2 regions of the Streptomyces sp. NPDC005492 genome follow, and region 2 is predicted to be linked to the other one. Evidence: riboswitches for the same ligand, from Rfam matches in the RefSeq annotation. Region 2 holds a riboswitch; the other holds the start of a gene.
What was found. A riboswitch is a leader RNA that binds a small molecule or an ion and turns the genes downstream of it on or off. The one in region 2 is predicted to bind ZMP and ZTP.
Positions count from the first base shown of each region.

Region 1: it holds a riboswitch for ZMP and ZTP, as region 2 does, so the genes downstream of both, ABZT04_RS05470 (glycine hydroxymethyltransferase) here and ABZT04_RS08840 (bifunctional 5,10-methylenetetrahydrofolate dehydrogenase/5,10-methenyltetrahydrofolate cyclohydrolase) in region 2, are expected to answer to the same signal.

Region 1 is NZ_JBEXDX010000003.1:87,132-93,584, reverse strand. It holds gene ABZT04_RS05475 (hypothetical protein) at 1-425, shown strand, start outside; gene ABZT04_RS05470 (glycine hydroxymethyltransferase) at 476-1,930, opposite strand; ZMP/ZTP riboswitch at 1,962-2,051, opposite strand; gene rocD (ornithine--oxo-acid transaminase) at 2,143-3,357, shown strand; gene ABZT04_RS05460 (hypothetical protein) at 3,448-4,293, shown strand; gene ABZT04_RS05455 (hypothetical protein) at 4,613-5,191, shown strand; gene pabB (aminodeoxychorismate synthase component I) at 5,221-6,453, shown strand, end outside.
Region 2 is NZ_JBEXDX010000004.1:388,174-394,626, forward strand. It holds gene ABZT04_RS08815 (ABC transporter ATP-binding protein) at 1-1,708, shown strand, start outside; gene ABZT04_RS08820 (hypothetical protein) at 1,773-2,078, opposite strand; gene ABZT04_RS08825 (nuclear transport factor 2 family protein) at 2,250-2,615, shown strand; gene ABZT04_RS08830 (MarR family transcriptional regulator) at 2,691-3,182, opposite strand; gene ABZT04_RS08835 (hypothetical protein) at 3,243-4,082, shown strand; ZMP/ZTP riboswitch at 4,108-4,192, shown strand; gene ABZT04_RS08840 (bifunctional 5,10-methylenetetrahydrofolate dehydrogenase/5,10-methenyltetrahydrofolate cyclohydrolase) at 4,214-5,062, shown strand; gene ABZT04_RS08845 (CU044_5270 family protein) at 5,063-5,962, opposite strand; gene ABZT04_RS08850 (sigma-70 family RNA polymerase sigma factor) at 6,053-6,453, opposite strand, start outside.

The sequences.
Region 1 (6,453 bases), on a different contig from region 2:
CGGGCCGGTATCCGGCGGTGCGGATCACCGTGGTGTGGGGGCTGAGCGGGGTCGGGGGCTGGCCTCGGACGAGCCGGGCTCCGGGCGGTGATGTGGCCGTGGAGCGGGAGGACCAGTTGTTCGTGGCCGCGGACGGCACACCGTGGGTGCGGACGGACCCGGCTCCGGCGGTGGCGGACGACGACATCCGTTGGCATCGGGCGCCGCGCTCGGCCTTCGACCGGTGGGAGCGGGCGGGAGGGCCCGGCGCGGCCGGGGCGGTCGCGGGCGGGCGGAAATCCGCGGACCTGGCCGGACCCTTCTGGTGGGCGGCGGCGGGCGTGGCCGTCGGGGTCGGCGGCACGTTGCTGATACGCCGCGCGGCGGCCCGGCGTGAGGCCGGACCGCCGCGCGAGGAACCACGACAGGAGCTCATCGATCTGTGAGCGTCGCCGATCTCTGACGACTCAACAGAGCGCGTCTGTCGGCGTGTTCGTCAGCCGAGGTCGATCTCGGGGTACAGCGGGAAGCCGGCGACGAGGTCGGTGGCGCGGTGGGAGATCTCGTCCGCGATCTTCGGGTCGAGGATGTGCTGCGCCTTGGACGGCGCGCCCTTGCTGGTGGTGCCGGGCTCCGTGGTGGTCAGGACGCGGTCGATGAGGCCGGCGACCTCGTCCATCTCGGCGGTGCCCAGGCCGCGGGTGGTCAGGGCGGGGGTGCCGATGCGGATGCCGGAGGTGTACCAGGCGCCGTTCGGGTCGGCGGGGATGGCGTTGCGGTTGGTGACGATGCCGGAGTCGAGGAGGGCCGACTCGGCCTGGCGGCCGGTGAGGCCGTAGGAGGAGGCGACGTCGATCAGGTTGAGGTGGTTGTCGGTGCCGCCGGTGACGAGGGTGGCGCCCCGGCGCATCAGGCCGTCCGCCAGCGCGCGGGAGTTGTCGACGATGCGCTGGGCGTAGTCCTGGAAGGACGGCTGCCGGGCCTCGGCGAGGGCGACGGCCTTGGCGGCCATGACGTGCGGGAGCGGGCCGCCGAGGACCATCGGGCAGCCGCGGTCGACCTGGTCCTTGAGGGAGTCGTCGCACAGGACCATGCCGCCGCGCGGGCCGCGCAGCGACTTGTGGGTGGTGGTGGTGACGATCTGGGCGTGCGGGACCGGGTCGAAGTCGCCGGTCAGGACCTTGCCCGCGACCAGTCCTGCGAAGTGCGCCATGTCCACCATCAGGGTCGCCCCGACCTCGTCGGCGATCTCGCGCATGAGGCGGAAGTTCACCAGACGGGGGTAGGCGGAGTAGCCGGCCACGATGATCAGCGGCTTGAAGTCGCGGGCCTGGGCGCGCAGCGCGTCGTAGTCGATCAGACCGGTCGTCGGGTCGGTGCCGTAGGAGCGCTGGTCGAACATCTTGCCGGAGATGTTGGGGCGGAAGCCGTGGGTGAGGTGGCCGCCGGCGTCCAGGGACATGCCGAGCATGCGCTGGTTGCCGAAGGCCTGGCGGAGTTCGGCCCAGTCGGCGTCGGAGAGGTCGTTGACCTGGCGGACTCCGGCCTTCGCGAGGGCGGGTACCTCCACCCGGTCGGCGAGGACGGACCAGAAGGCGACGAGGTTGGCGTCGATGCCGGAGTGCGGCTGGACGTAGGCGTGGCGGGCGCCGAAGAGTTCGCGCGCGTGCTCGGCGGCGAGGGACTCGACGGTGTCGACGTTGCGGCAGCCGGCGTAGAAGCGGCGGCCGACGGTGCCTTCGGCGTACTTGTCGCTGAACCAGTTGCCCATGGCCAGGAGGGTGGCCGGGGAGGCGTAGTTCTCGGAGGCGATCAGCTTCAGCATCTCGCGCTGGTCGGCGACTTCCTGTCCGATGGCGTCGGCGACCCGCGGCTCGACGGCACGGATCACGTCGAGGGCGGCGCGGAAGGCGGTCGACTCATGGGAGAGGGGCGCGGACTTGTCGGGCATGGGGACCTCCGGACGTGGCGTTCGGCGTTCACGGTACGGCCCAGGCGCACGGCACACATTCCAGCTCGGGCCGCTCCCTGATGGTCGGTCCCATCCCAGCGCGCCAGTCACGGCCCGCCGGTCAGCCTACCGGGCGTGCCGGACGGTGCGGCTCCCACGTCCACCATGCGGGCGAGGATAGGAAAGGGGGCACCCTCACCCCGGGAGACGCCGTGACCAGTACGGAAGCACTCATCGCCGCCGCCGACGCGCACAGCGCGCACAACTACCACCCGCTGCCGTTGGTCGTCGCCACCGCCGACGGCGCGTGGATGACGGACGTGGAGGGGCGGCGCTATCTCGATCTGCTGGCCGGGTATTCGGCGTTGAACTTCGGGCATCGCAATCGGCGGTTGATCGAGGCGGCGAAGGCGCAGTTGGACCGGGTGACGCTGACGTCCCGGGCGTTCCACCACGACCGGTTCGCCGCGTTCTGCGAGCAGTTGGCGGAGTTGTGCGGCATGGAGCTGGTGCTGCCGATGAACACGGGCGCGGAGGCGGTGGAGACCGCGGTGAAGACGGCCCGTAAGTGGGGGTACCAGGTCAAGGGGGTGCCCTCGGAGCGCGCGAAGATCGTGGTGGCGGGCAACAACTTCCACGGCCGTACGACGACGGTCATCAGCTTCTCGACCGACCTGGAGGCGCGGGCGGACTTCGGGCCGTACACGCCGGGCTTCGAGATCGTGCCGTACGGGGATCCGACCGCGATGCGGGCGGCGATCAGCGAGAACACGGTGGCGGTGCTGCTGGAGCCGATCCAGGGCGAGGCGGGGGTGCTGGTGCCGCCGGCCGGATATCTGGCGGGGGTACGGGAGTTGACCCGGGAGCGGAACGTGCTCTTCATCGCCGACGAGATCCAGTCGGGGCTCGGGCGGACGGGGCGGACGTTCGCGTGCGAGCACGAGGGGGTGGTGCCCGACATGTATGTGCTGGGGAAGGCGCTGGGCGGCGGGGTGGTGCCGGTGTCGGCGGTGGTGTCGAGTGCGGAGGTGCTGGGGGTGTTCCGGCCCGGGGAGCACGGGTCGACGTTCGGCGGGAACCCACTGGCGTGTGCGGTGGCGCTGGAGGTGATCGCGATGCTGCGGTCGGGCGAGTACCAGGCGCGGGCCGCGGAGCTCGGCGGGCATCTGCACCGGGAACTGTGGCAGTTGACCGGCACGGGCCGGGTGACGGCGGTGCGCGGACGGGGTCTGTGGGCGGGGGTCGACATCGCCCCGGAGGTCGGGACGGCCCGGGAGATCTCGGAGCGGCTGATGGGCCGGGGCGTCCTGGTGAAGGACACCCATGGGTCGACGATCCGGATCGCGCCGCCGTTGATGATCAGCGAGGAGGACCTGGACTGGGGGTTGGCCCAACTGCGGGCGGTGTTGGGCGTCCAGATCTCCTGACCCGCCAGATCTCCTGACCCGCCAGGTCTCTTGACCCGCGACGGACCACGGCGATCCCCCCTCCCCTAGAGTCACTTTGTGCTCTTTGGAATGGTGTGCGCGCTCGGCGCGGCGATCTGCTTCGGTACGGCGACGGTGTTGCAGGCGGTCGCCACGCGGGCGGCGACGACGGGTGGGGGCGGGGACGCGGCGCTGTTGCTGCGGGCGCTGCGGCAGTGGCGGTATCTGGCGGGGCTGGGGCTGGACGGGCTGGGGTTCGTGTTCCAGATCGCTGCGTTGCGCTCGCTTCCCATCTACGCGGTCGGGGCGGCCCTGGCGTCGAGCCTCGCGGTGACGGCGGTGGTGGCCGCGCGGCTGCTGGGAGTTCGGCTCAGCGGGGTGGAGTGGGCGGCCGTCGGCGTGGTGTGCGCGGGGCTGGCGATGCTGGGACTGGCGTCCGGGGCGGAGGGCGACCGGGCCGGGTCGACGGCGCTGAAGTGGGCGATGCTGGGGACGGCCGTCGCGGTGCTGCTGCTGGGGCTGGTCGGTGGGCGGTTGCCGGAGCGGGGGCGGGCGTTGACGCTGGGGCTGGGGGCCGGGTTCGGGTTCGGGGTCGTCGAGGTGGCGGTCCGCCTGATCGACTCGCTCGCACCCTCCACGCTCCTCACCAACCCGGCGACCTACGCACTGCTCGTCGGCGGCGGCGCCGCGTTCCTGCTGTTGACCACGGCCCTGCAACGGGGTTCGGTCACCACGGCCACCGCCGGCCTGGTGATCGGGGAGACGATCGGCCCGGCCTTGGTGGGCGTGGTGTGGCTCGGGGACCGTACGCGGGAGGGGCTGGAGTGGCTCGCGGTGCTGGGGTTCCTGGTCGCGGTGGCGGGCGCGTTGGCGCTGGCGCGGTTCGGGGAGGCGCCGGCGGAAGTGTCCGACGAGGCTCCCGTAGACATCGCGTAGGCCAGGGCCGCACCCGGCGTAGCGCCTGCTGCTGACCGCGGCCCTGCAAGGGTCACGACGGCCACCGCCGAGCTGGTGATCGGGGAAAGGATCGGCCCGGCCGCAGGGCGCCGGCGCTGGCGCGGTTCGGGGAGGCGCCTGCGGAGGAGATTGCGAAGACGTAGTGGGCGAATGAATGTCGCCATGTTCTCGCCGCTGCCGATGAAATACCGGACCGCAAGCATTTCCCTGAATCCAGGATAAAGGGTCATGATACGGGCAATCAGAAAACTTCGTTGAAGATTTGAACGTGATGTGAAGGCTTTGCGTACCTGTTCATGTGACCAGTAATCCCGTCACCGTCACCACGGCCTATCACGTGACGGTGGGCCGCGAAGACGACTTCCGCTCGTGGGGGTGGGCGATGCTGAACGCGAGCGCTCAGCAGCCCGGCTTCATGGGGGGTGGCATTCTTGCCGACCGAGACGCGGAGTGGCATGTTGTCTATCGTTTCGCCAGCGAGGGAACGGCCCGGGCCTGGGAGGATTCCACCGACCGGGCACAGTGGGACGTCCGGGCCGCGGACTTCGCCCGGCAGACCGATCGCAGGAGCGTGCGGGGCTCCAAGGAGTGGTTCGACTCGCAGACCGCCACACCGAAGGCACCTGCTCCGCCGGCGAAATGGAAGCTGTGGTTCGTGAACATGAGCGCGGTGTTTCCGCCGGTGCTCCTGTTCAATCTGATCGTTCTTCCTTATCTCGGCGGTATAAATCCGCTCGTCCGCACGCTGCTGTTATGCCTGTGTGTGACGGCTCTTGTCACCTGGATTCTCATGCCGCGGCTCCAGCGTTTCCTCAAGAAATGGCTGTATCCGCCGCTCCAGGCATTTCGCGGACGACATAAAAGGCGGACCGCATAGGTCCGGAGCGAAGCAAGGGAGGTGGGCGGGTGAAGACCCTGCTCATCGACAATTACGACTCGTACACGTACAACCTGTTCCAGTTGATCGCCGAGGTCAACGGCGAGGAACCGGTCGTGATCCGCAATGACGCCCCGGGCGGGGTGCCGGATCTCGCGGAATTCGACAATGTCGTGGTGTCGCCGGGCCCCGGACACCCGGGCAGCCCGCGCGACTTCGGCATCGCCGCCGCCGTGCTCGCCGAGTCCCCGCTCCCCGTGCTCGGCGTCTGCCTGGGCCACCAGGGCATCGCGCTCGGCGAGGGCACCCCGGTGACGGCCGCGCCACAGCCCCGGCACGGACATCTGTCCACGGTGCGGCACGACGGGCGCGACCTGTTCCGCGGGCTGCCGCAGGACTTCACCGCGGTCCGCTACCACTCGCTGGCCGTGCCCGAGCCGCTGCCCGACACCCTGGAGGCCACCGCCTGGGCCGAGGACGGTGTCCTGATGGGGCTGCGGCACCGCGGCCGGCCGCTGTGGGGCGTGCAGTTCCACCCGGAGTCGGTGCTGACGGAGTACGGCCACCGCATGCTCGTCAACTTCCGCAATCTCACGGCGGAACGGGCCGGCAGACCCCGTACGAAGAACACCGCCGTCCCCCCGGCCGCCGCCGCGATACCGCGTCCCCGGCGATCGGTCCGGCCCGCCTACCGGCTGCACACCCGGCGCATCGCCGGCGCGGTCGACACGGAGGCCGCCTTCACCCGGATGTACGCGGCCTCGCGGCGGGCGTTCTGGCTGGACAGCTCCCTGGTCGAGGAGGGCCTCGCGCGGTTCTCGTTCCTCGGCGACGACAGCGGGCCGCTCGCGGAGTTCGTGCGCTACGACGTCGAGGCCGGGGTCTGTGAGATCGAGCGGTCGGGACGACCGACCCGCAAGGTCACGGCGAGCGTCTTCGACTACCTGAGAAGGCAGTTGACGACCCGTCATGTCGAGCCGGGCGGGCTGCCCTTCGACTTCACCGGTGGATACGTCGGCTACTTCGGCTACGAGACGAAGGCGGACTGCGGCTCACCGAACCGGCACTCCTCCGAAGTCCCGGACGCCTGCTGGCTGTTCGCGGACCGGCTGATCGCGGTGGACCATCTCAAGGGGTTCACGTATGCGGTCTGCCTCGCCGAGGACACCCCGCGGGCCGAGCGGGCGGCCACCGACTGGCTGGAGAGTGCTCTGGCCCAACTGAGCTTCGTGGCGACCGAGTTCGAACGTCCGCCGCTGCCC
Region 2 (6,453 bases):
CCTCGACTACGTACGACCGCACCGCTGGGCCCTGTTGGCGGGCGCGCTGCTCTCGCTGGTCACCGGGGGCACCGGGCTGCTGCTGCCGCTGGTGGCGCGCGGGCTCATCGACGATCTGTCGCACCACCGGACCATCACCGGGGCGCTGCTCGCGATGTCGGCGCTGGTGGTCGCCAACGCGGCGTTGGGCGCGCTGGGTTCGTATGTGCTGCGGCGCACCGCCGAGTCGGTGGTGCTCGGCGCGCGGCGCGCCCTGTCGTCGTATCTGCTGCGGCTGCGGATCACCGCCGTGGACCGCAGCGAGCCCGGCGACCTGATGGCGCGGATCACCTCGGACACCACCCTGCTGCGCGAGGTCACCACCGACTCGCTCGTCGGCTTCGGCACCGAAGGGCTCATCCTCGTGGCGACGATCGTCATGATGAGCCTGGTCGACCCCGTGCTGCTGGCTGTCACCCTCGGGGTGATCGCGGGCGCGGGCACTGTCCTCAGCGTGATCGTGCCGCGCATCAACCGGGCCAGCCGGCAGGCGCAGGACGCGGTCGGCGTGATGGGCGCCTCGCTGGAGCGGATCCTCGGCGCCCTGCGCACGGTGAAGGCGTCCGGCGCCGAGGACCGTGAGGAGCGCACCCTGCACGCGGCCGCCGAGGAGTCGTGGCGGCAGAGCGTGCGCGCCGCCAAGTGGACGGCGGCGGCGGGCAATACGGCCGGTCTGTCGATGCAGATCGCGTTCATCACCGTCCTCGCGGTGGGCGGCGCACGGGTGGCGACGGGCGCGATCGACGTCGGCACCCTGGTCGCCTTCCTGCTCTACGTCTTCTATCTGATGCAGCCGATCCAGCAGGTCGTCGGCGCGATCACGCAGTACCAGACGGGCGCCGCGGCCCTCTCCCGCATCCAGGAGGCGCTCCACCTCCCCGCCGAACCCCCGTCCCCGCAAGCACAGTTGCCCTCCCCCGGCGCCGCGCCCGCGTCCCTCGCCTTCGACGACGTCCGCTTCCGTTACGGCGACGACCTGCCCTACGCCCACCACGGCGTGACGTTCGAGGTACCGGCCCAGGGCATGACGGCGTTCGTCGGCCCGTCCGGCGCGGGCAAGACCACCGTGTTCTCCCTCATCGAACGCTTCTACGACCCCGAGTCCGGCGCCATCACCGTCGACGGCCGGGACCTCGCCGACTGGGAGCTGTCCGGGCTGCGGTCCGCCATCGGCTATGTGGAGCAGGACGCGCCGGTCCTGTCGGGTTCCCTGCGCGACAACCTGCTGCTGGGCAACCCGGACGCGAACGACGACGACGTCACCCGGGTCCTGAAGACGACGCGGCTCGACGGCCTGGTCGCCCGGCTGCCGAAGGGCGTCGACACTCTGGTCGGCCATCGCGGCACCCGGCTCTCCGGGGGCGAGCGCCAGCGTGTCGCGATCGCCCGCGCCCTGCTGCGCCGCCCCCGACTGCTGCTCCTGGACGAGGCGACCTCGCAGCTCGACGCGGTCAACGAGGCGGCCCTGCGCGACACCGTCGCCGATGTGGCCCGCACGACGACGGTCCTGGTCGTCGCGCACCGGCTGTCCACGGTGACGATGGCCGACCGGATCGTCGTCATGGACGCGGGCCGCGTGCGCGCGGTGGGGACGCACCGGGAGCTGGTGAGTGCCGACCCGCTCTACGCGGAGCTGGCGGCCACGCAGTTCCTGGCCACGCCCGGCTGACCCGGGGCACGCCTGAGGGCCGCCCGTTTCCGGACGGCCCTCGAGGTCTGTGTGGAGCGCCGGGTCAGGACTCGATGCCGGGGACGAGATTCGTGACCGGCGCGACGAGGTCGGTGACCTGGTGGAGCTGCTGGAGCTGCTGGAGGTCGTTCAGGCGGTTCAGCGCCTTCATCTGGTCCGCGACCCGCGGGACCCGCGCCTGGTACTCGGCGGGGATCTCACTCACCGCGAGCGAGTCCAGCAGGGCGACCGGGTTGATCTTGCCGTCCTTGAAGGCGGGGGCGTCGGCGGCGTTCGCCATCGGCGCGGCGAGGGCGGTGACCCCGACGGCGAGACCAACGGCGGCGACAATACGTCGTGTTGAGATCATGCTTTCAGCAACGCGGCCGGTCCTCGCGCGGACACGGGCGCCGGGCGCCGCTCACCCGTCAGGCGGAGCGCGCCGTTCGGTTTGCCGAGCCCGGCGCGGCGGAGGAGTCTCGTAGGAGAGGCGCTTCGCGGCTCGCTCCTGTTCGGGTCGCGGCCCTCCGAGGAGGTCACCATGGGTACCGCGGCAGGCCCCGGCTTCGACACCGAAGCCCTGCGCCGGGGCATTGAGGATCACACAGCGGCGACACTTCTGTCGCTCTACGCGGACGACGCCGAGATCCACGTCGTCGACCACCAGACCCAGCCCAGCAACCCCAAAGTCCTGCACGGCCGGGACGAGATCGGCGCCATGCTCGCCGATGTCTACAGCCGCGACATGACGCACAAGCTGGAGGAGTGCGTCGTTCAAGGGGACCGGGTCGCCTACAGCGAGTCGTGTCAGTACCCGGACGGGGCCAGGGTCCTCGCCGAGTCGATGCTTCTGCTGAACGACGGCAAGATCACCCGGCAGACGATGATCCAGGCATGGGACGGATAGCGAGGCTGGTGCCGAGGGTCCGGGTCAACACCCGTCTGACCTGGACCTTTTCGGCGAGTACGGTACCCGGGGCGGCTACCGGGACTCGACGGCGAGCACCAGTTTCCGCAGCAGGTCTGCGAGCGTCCGCCGCTCTGCTGGGCTCAGTGCTGCGAGCAGTGCGAGCTCGCCCGCTTCCTCCGCCGCCATGTGCTGCTCGAACACGGCGTGCCCGGCGTCGGTGAGCCGCACCCGCACGCGCCGCCGGTCCGCCGTCTCATGGGTCCGTGCGATCAGCCCCGCGTCCTCGATCGGCCCCAGCCGCGCGGACAGCGCGCCACGGGTCAGCCCGAGCAGCTCGGCGAGCTGGGAGGGACTCGTCTCGTACGGCGGCCCGAGCCTGCGCAGCACGAGGAGCACCTTGTACTGCCACTGTTTGAGCCCGTCGGAGTCGAGCGTGTCCCGTCGCGCCCGACCGGCGTGGCGGGCCAGGATCGCCAGCCGGAAGAAGATCGCCTCCTTCACCGGGTCCATCCAGGCCAGTTCCTTCGCCCAGAGCGCCACGTGCCGGTCGACCGAGTCCTCCACCAGTTTCCTCCCGCAGTAGTTTTCTTGTGGATGGTTTTTCGCGTAACTACCTTCCCCGTCATGACATCCTCAGCGAACACGGTCGTCCCTGTCGAAGAACTCGTGGCGGCAGCACAGGAGTTGAGCGTGACGGGGCGATGGGAGCGCGCCTCCCGCCTCCTGGACTCGTGCGGCACGGACGACTCGGAATCCCGTGCGCAGATCGCCCGTGCCGCCGCCCAAGTGGCCCTGGAACAGGACTGGTTCGCCGGTACGGACACCGCGGGGGCGCGCATCGAAGCGGCCGCGAAGGAGTTCCCGGACGGGGACTGGGACCTGGACTTCGCCCGGCTGCGGAACACCTACCGCCGACTCCTCGTCGTCGACGGCCGGCTCCGGCTGGGTCCCGTCGGCAAGGCCCCGGAGGCCCTCGCGTCCCTGCTCCGCGAGGCGGAGGCGCTGCGGGACAGCGCGCCGGACGAGGGGCGCCGGGGCTGGGCGGAGATGTACCTGGGCCTGATCACGGACAACCACTTCGCCGACCTGCCGGGCGCACCCCCGCACTACGCGTCCGCGCTGCGCGCCGCCGAGTCGGGCGACGATCCCCTGCTCGCCCGCGAGGCCCTGCGCCATCTCGGCGACCACGACCACGACGCCGGTGACCACGCTCGCGCCCTGGACCGCTGGCGCCGGGCGACCACGCTGGGCGCCGCCGCCGGCATGGTCCCCGGCACCCTCTCCCAGCTACTGCTGCTGTCCGTACTGGCCCGGGACTCCGGCGACGAGGCCGGGGCGAGGGCGCTCGCGACGGAGGTCGCCCGCTGGGCGGAAGCCATCGGAGCCGTACGGCTGGCGGCTCAGGCCCGCGGCTTCCTGGCCGGCGTCGACCCGACGGCACCGCCCTCGGAGAGCGGGTCCTGACGGCCCTGGAGCCCTCGGTTAGGCCTTCGTGGGTCGTGACTGGCGCTGAGGTGGAGCACCACCGTGGAGCGGCCCACGCGGAGTCGATGCCGTGCGCCTGGGCGATTGGTCAACCAGCTCAGGAGTGGATCATGTCTCAGGCACGACTCATGGACGGCACCGCGCTCGCCCGGCGTATCGTCGAGGACACCGCGAAGAGGGCCGCCGACCTCACGGAGCGCACCGGTACGGCGCCCTGTCTGGCGACGGTCCTGGTCGGCGCGGACCCGGCCTCCGTCACCTACGTACGGATGAAGCAGAACCGTTGCCGCAAGGCCGGTATCGAGTCCCGGCACGTGGAACTGCCCGCCGCCACGACCACCGCCGAACTGGTCGCCACCCTCACCGCGCTCTCCGCCGACCCGACCGTGCACGGCATCCTGCTCCAGCACCCGATGGGTGAACACATCGACGAGCGGGCCGCGTTCGAGTCGATCGCGGCGGAGAAGGACGTGGACGGCGTCACCTTCGCGTCCTTCGCGACGATGAGCTTCGGGCTGCCGGGCTTCGTGTCCTGCACGCCCGGCGGCATCATGCGGCTGCTCGACGAGTACGACGTCGACCCGTCCGGCAAGCGGGCCGTCGTCGTCGGCCGCAGCGCGATCCTCGGCAAGCCGGCCGGCATGCTGCTCCTGGCCCGGGACGCGACGGTCACCTACTGCCACTCCCGCACCCGCGATCTGTCGGCGGCGGTCCGCGAGGCGGACATCGTGGTCGCCGCCGTGGGACGGCCCCGGCTGATCCGCGGCGAGGACATCAAGCCGGGCGCGGTGGTGCTCGACGCGGGGTACAACGCGGGCAACGTCGGCGACGTCGACTTCGAGTCCGCCGCCGAACGCGCCTCGCTGATCACGCCGGTGCCGGGCGGCGTCGGCCCGATGACGATCGCCACGCTCCTCGAACAGACGGTGGACGCCGCCGTCCGGCAACTCGGAGTGTGATCAGCGCAGCCACGCGCTGTAGTCCATGACGTCCCCGGCCTTGACGCCGTACTCGGGCTGGTCCTTCGTGAAGGTGGTCTCCAGCCCGAGGACGGCGCCGGTGGCGGGGTCCATGATCAGCATCCGGCGGGTCGCGGACTGCTGATACACGTACGCCTCCCCGTGCCGCCCGAGCCGGTCGGTCACCTCCCCCACGGGCCGCAGCCCGTCCACGCCCGCGAGCAGTCGCGCCAACGCCGCCGACTCACGCGCGCCGAGCGTCCAGTGGTCCAGCAACTCCTGTACGGCGTCGAGGAGTTCGGGGGTGGTCAGCGGCGTCTTGCTGTTCGCCGTCTCCTGGAGGTACGAGCGGAGTCCCGCGACGTCGTGCGGCGGCGACGACTCCGGCGGGACGTCGCTCCAACTCGGCGGATACGTCGTGTCCTTGAGGACATGCCCGTCCTCGACGATCCGTTCGGTATGAGTGTCGTCCGCCTTCCACCGCACGATCCTCTCCTCCGGGAAGGTGACCGGCGGCTTGTCGTCGGACATGCCGAGGCTCCAGGAGTGCACGTGAGTTCCCTTGCGCAGTACGGGAGTTCCGTCGGCCGCGGTCGCCGCCGCGAGTGCGGCGAGCTGGTTCAGGGACACGGGGGTGGAGTGGGCCTGCACCACGAGTGGGCGGGGGGCCGCGACGGCAGGAGTGCTGCTCGGTCCGCTCAGCAACAGCGCGCACACGGCCGTCACGACGGAGACTCCGGCCATGAGGCTCCAGAGCAGTCGGCGACGCCCGGTCCGACGTTCGTGGAGCAACTGGTTGAGCCGGCGCTCTGGGTGATGGTCGAGCGGCCCGTCGCCGTAGAGGGGGCCGTCGGCCGTGAACGGGTTGGCGCTGCGCAGGAGTTCGAGTTCGTCAGTCATGCCGGTGGTCCTTGGATGGGGTAAGTACGGTGATCCGAAGGGGCGTGGAGAGCTGGGCGAGCAGCCACGACGGCGCCGCGGAACACGTGATCATCGCCCCGCCCCTCCCAGCACCGCGAGCCGGTCGATCTCCGCTCTCAATCTCCGCCGCGCCCGGTGCAACCGCATGGCCGCGGCCCGCTCCCCGCACCCGAGGACGACGGCGACCTCCTCCACACCCAGCTCCTCCCAGGCGGTCAGCCGCAGCACCTCCTGGTCGGCCGGCGACAACCGTGCGAGCGCCTCGTGCACCCAGGAGCCGGGCGTCTCCGCCTCGGGACCGGCCGCGACCTGCCGCCCGTGCGCGCTCTCGTCGTTGCCGAGCCGATCGACGAGCCTACGGCGGCGGCCGTAGCCGCGTACCGCGTTGGCCAGGCAGTTGCGGGCCACGCCGTACAACCAGGGCAGCGGGGACGTTGGCAGGTCGGCGCGGCGGCGCCAGGCGACGGTGA